Regions from separate parts of the Streptomyces nogalater genome, predicted to be linked through region 1. Evidence: predicted binding sites of a transcription regulator. Region 1 holds the regulator's gene; the other holds the start of a gene.

Region 1 (2,455 bases):
CCGGCGGCGGTTTCTCGCTCACCGACCCCTGCCCCGACTGCAAGGGCCGCGGCCTGATCGCCGAGCACCCCTGCGAGGAGTGCAAGGGCAGCGGGCGCGCCAAGTCGTCGCGGACCATGCAGGTCCGCATCCCCGCGGGGGTGACCGACGGCCAGCGCATCCGGCTGCGCGGCAAGGGCGCGCCCGGCGAGCGCGGCGGCCCGGCCGGCGATCTGTACGTGGTCGTCCATGTCGGGGAGCACCCGGTGTTCGGGCGCAAGGGCGACAACCTCACCGTCACCGTGCCGGTGACGTATCCCGAGGCGGCCCTCGGCGGCGAGGTGCGGGTGCCGACCCTCGGCGGTCCGCCCGTCACCCTGAAACTGCCCCCCGGCACCCCGAACGGCCGTACGATGCGGGCCCGGGGCAAGGGCGCGGTCCGCAAGGACGGCACCCGCGGCGATCTGCTGGTCACCGTGGAGGTGCGTGTTCCCACGGACCTGTCGGGGAAGGCTCGTGACGCCCTGGAGGCGTATCGCGAGGCGACCGCGGGCGAGGACCCGCGGGCGGAGCTGTTCGAGGCCGCGAAGGGAGCTTGACAGAGATGGATGGCCGTCGTCCCCGCCAGCGCGGTGGTTTCTCACCGTACGAACTGACCGATGAGACCCCGGTCTACGTCATCTCGGTGGCCGCCCAGCTCTCCGGACTCCACCCGCAGACGCTGCGCCAGTACGACCGCCTGGGTCTGGTCTCTCCCGACCGCACCGCGGGCCGGGGGCGGCGCTACTCGGCCCGGGACATCGAACTGCTGCGCCAGGTGCAGCAGTTGTCGCAGGACGAGGGCATCAACCTGGCCGGCATCAAGCGGATCATCGAGCTGGAGAACCAGGTCGCCGCGCTCCAGTCCCGGGTCGCGGAGCTGGAGGCGGCCCTGGACGGCGCGGCGGCGGCGATGCGGCAGCGCGAGGCCGCGGTGCACGCCTCCTACCGGCGCGACCTGGTGCCGTACCAGGAGGTCCAGCAGACCAGCGCGCTGGTGGTGTGGCGGCCGAAGCGGCAGCAGCAGGACTGACGGCGCGCACCGCGCGTGAGGAGGGGCCCGGGTGTACCCGGGCCCCTTTTCGCTGGGTGCGCGGCTGGCCGGGTTCTTTCGTTCCCGTGAGCGAGCCGGAGCGCGGCTCGGGGCAGCCGGTGATCGCGACTCGTGGTGAACCGGGCCGGTTGTGCGGATCTGCTCCGCCCGCGAACTTCCGCGAGGTGGAGGGTGGGTAAAGACCCCTTGCAGGTGGTTTCGCGTGACCTTCACAGAGGAAGCTGAGCGTGGTGTTGCGCACTCGTTAAGTGATTTTTCTTGACGCCGGGTGTGCGCGCCGCGTTGTCTTTTCAGACACCTGGGTCGTAGCGCAGTACCCCTCCGTACCACACCTGAAGTGAGCCCCCGAATGCGTCGTATCGCCATGTCCGTGGCCGCCTCCACGATGACCCTCTCGCTCGCCGGCTGCGGCGTGCTGAACGCCACGGGGGACGGGGCGAGCGCGAGCCCGACCAAGGGCGACGACATCACCGTGGGCCTGCTGCTGCCGGAGAAGGCGAACACCCGCTACGACAAGTTCGACTACCCCATCATCAAGCGCAAGGTCGCCGAACTCACCGGGAACAAGGGCAAGGTCGAGTACGCCAACGCCGAGGCGAGCGCCGCCCGTCAGGCCGAGCAGCTGCGGAACCTGATCGACGGCAAGGCCGATGTCATCCTGCTGGACGCGGTGGACGCGCACGCCATCGCCGGCGAGGTGCAGAAGGCCAAGGACGCGGGCATCCCGGTCATCGCCTACGACCGCCTGGCCGAGGGCCCGATCGACGCCTACGTCTCCTTCGACAACGAGCTGGTCGGCGAGGTGCAGGGCCGGACCCTGCTGGAGGCGCTGGGGTCGACCGCCGACATCTCCGACAAGATCGTGATGATGAACGGCTCGCCCACCGACCCCAACGCCAAGCAGTTCAAGGAGGGCGCGCTCTCCGAGCTGAACGGCAAGGTGACGATCGCCGACAGCTACGACACCACGGACTGGAAGCCGGAGAACGCCGAGGCGAACATGGCCAAGGCGATCGCCAAGCTCGGCAAGGGCAACATCGCCGGGGTGTACTCCGCCAACGACGGCATGGCGGGCGGTGTCGTCAAGGCGCTGAAGGCGGCCGGTGTCACCAGTCTGCCCCCGGTCACCGGCCAGGACGCCGACCTGGACGCGGTGCAGCGGGTGGTGGCCGGCGAGCAGTACATGAGCGTCTACAAGTCCTACCCGGACGAGGCCGAGGCCGCCGCGCAGATGGCCGTGATGCGCATCCAGGGCAAGGACATCCAGTTCGACGCCCTCACCCAGGACCGGGTGGACAGCCCCACCGCCAAGGACATCCCGGCGCGGCTGCTCCAGGTGAGCGCGCTGACCAAGGACACCGTCAAGGACACGGTCATCGCGGA
Region 2 (2,455 bases), on a different contig from region 1:
CGGTCCAGGCCGGCCCGCTCCAGCTGGCGCGGGAGCAGGTGGTCACGGGCGATGACGACCTTCTCGTCCTCGGTGTAGCCGTCCAGCCGGACGATCTCCATGCGGTCGGCGAGGGCCTCCGGGATGGCCTCCAGGACGTTGGCGGTGGCGAGGAAGACCACGTCGGAGAGGTCCAGCTCGACCTCCAGGTAGTGGTCGCGGAAGGTGTGGTTCTGCGCCGGGTCGAGGACTTCGAGCAGGGCGGCGGCCGGGTCGCCCCGGAAGTCGGAGCCCACCTTGTCGATCTCGTCCAGCAGGACCACCGGGTTCATCGACCCGGCCTCCTTGATCGCGCGCACGATCCGGCCGGGCAGCGCACCGACGTACGTACGGCGGTGGCCGCGGATCTCGGCCTCGTCGCGGACGCCGCCGAGGGCGACCCGGACGAACGTGCGGCCCATGGCGTGCGCGACGGACTCGCCGAGGCTGGTCTTGCCGACGCCGGGCGGGCCGACGAGGGCCAGCACCGCGCCGCCGCGCCGCCCGCCGATGACGCCCATGCCCCGGTCGGTGCGTCGCTTGCGCACGGCCAGGTACTCGATGATGCGTTCCTTGACGTCCTCCAGGCCCGCGTGCTCGGCGTCCAGCACGGCCCGGGCGCCCCGGATGTCGTACGCGGAAGCGCTGTCATCGGTTCGCTCGTTCCACGGCATCTCCAGGACGGTGTCCAGCCAGGTGCGGATCCAGGAGCCCTCGGGCGACTGGTCGGAGGCGCGCTCCAGCTTGTCGACCTCCTTCAGGGCGGCCTCGCGGACCTTCTCCGGCAGGTCGGCGGCCTCCACGCGGGCGCGGTAGTCGTCGGACTCCTCACCCTCCTTCTCGCCGTTCAGCTCGCGCAGTTCCTTGCGGACGGCCTCCAGCTGACGACGCAGCAGGAACTCGCGCTGCTGCTTGTCGACGCCTTCCTGGACGTCCTTGGCGATGGTCTCGGCCACCTCCTGCTCGGCGAGGTGGTCGCGCAGCTGCTGGGTGGCGAGGCGGAGGCGGGCCACCGGGTCGGCGGTCTCCAGCAGTTCGACCTTCTGCTCGGTGGACAGGAAGGGCGAGTAGCCGGAGTTGTCGGCCAGCGCGGAGACGTCGTCGATGGCCTGGACGCGGTCCACGACCTGCCAGGCGCCGCGCTTGCGCAGCCAGGCGGTGGCGAGCGCCTTGTACTCCTTGACCAGTTCGGCGACCTGACCCGGCAGCGGCTCCGGCACGCTCTCCTCGACGCCGGCGCCCTCCACCCAGAGCGCGGCGCCCGGTCCGGTGGTGCCGGCGCCGATGCGGACCCGGCTCCGGCCGCGGACCAGGGCCCCGGGGTCACCGTCGGCCAGCCGGCCGACCTGCTCCACCGTGCCGAGGACGCCGGTCTTGGCGTACGTGCCGTCGACGCGCGGCACCAGCAGCACCTTGGGCTTGCCGGGTTCGGAACGGGCGGCGGCCTGCGCGGCCTCCACCGCGGCCCGCACCTCGGCGTCGCTCAGGTCCAGCGGAACCACCATGCCGGGCAGTACGACCTCGTCGTCGAGCGGCAGCACGGGCAGGGTCAGCGTGAACGCCGGTGACTCAGCAGCCATGATCTCCCCTTAGGCAGTCAACTTGAGCTATGCCGACTCAATGTTCTGGCGTCGCCGATTGTTCCCGGACCCTTGTTCGCTCTGAGCGATCACTTGCTCCCGTCGGCGTACGCCCGCCCTCCCTCGGGGGCGGGGACCGTACCGGCCGGAGACGGTGTGGCCGGAGAGGCGTTCGCCGCGGGCCCAGGTGTGCCGGGTGCCACGGTGCGGCGCTCCTCGCGTTCCGGGCCCCGCCCTTCGCGCCCGGTGCGCCGCCGCCCCCGACCGGCACCACGCGCACGCCGGTTCACGGCGGCCTCCGGCCCGCCGGCGCCTGCCGTCCGCCGAGCGCTTCGCATCCGCCGGGCGCCCCAAGGCTCCCGCCCGGGGCCACTCGTCCGTGGGCGTCCTGCCCAATTCCCGTGACCATCCGGCCCTGTTCGAGCAGGATGGGGGACATGACTGCCGTGTACGACACTCCCGTGGTCCTGGACCGACGCGAAGGCCCGTACGGCGAGGTGGTGCTGCGCAGACACGGTGCGCTTCTGCAGATCATCGCCAACGGCTGCTTCCTGATGGACACCTCCGACGGGCGCTCGGAGCGGCTGCTGATCGACGCCGCCCGCGACGCGCTGGCCGGACGGCCCGCCCCGGCGGTGCTGATCGGCGGGCTGGGCGTGGGCTTCTCGCTCGCACACGCCGCCGCCGACCCGGCATGGGGGCGGATCACCGTGGTGGAGCGCGAGGGCGCCGTCATCGACTGGCACCGGGACGGCCCGCTCGCCGAGATCTCCGCCGGCGCCCTCGCCGACCCCCGCACCGCGATCGTCCGAGCCGATCTCGTGGCGTACGTCAATGAGACTTCCGACACGTTCGAC

The links. Region 1 encodes HspR, which represses chaperone genes until heat shock. Its sites were predicted from a motif close to TTGAGNNNNNNNNNCTCAA; they were not measured.
Region 2: a site for HspR is predicted at 1,621-1,639, ahead of lon (endopeptidase La). Genes of this name have one in related genera too.

The regions. Positions count from the first base shown of each region.
Region 1 covers NZ_BAAASM010000006.1:59,872-62,326, reverse strand. The annotation lists gene dnaJ (molecular chaperone DnaJ) at 1-578, shown strand, start outside; gene ABD350_RS06065 (heat shock protein transcriptional repressor HspR) at 584-1,051, shown strand; gene ABD350_RS06060 (sugar ABC transporter substrate-binding protein) at 1,422-2,455, shown strand, end outside.
Region 2 covers NZ_BAAASM010000019.1:129,798-132,252, forward strand. The annotation lists gene lon (endopeptidase La) at 1-1,598, opposite strand, end outside; gene ABD350_RS15565 (spermine/spermidine synthase domain-containing protein) at 2,036-2,455, shown strand, end outside.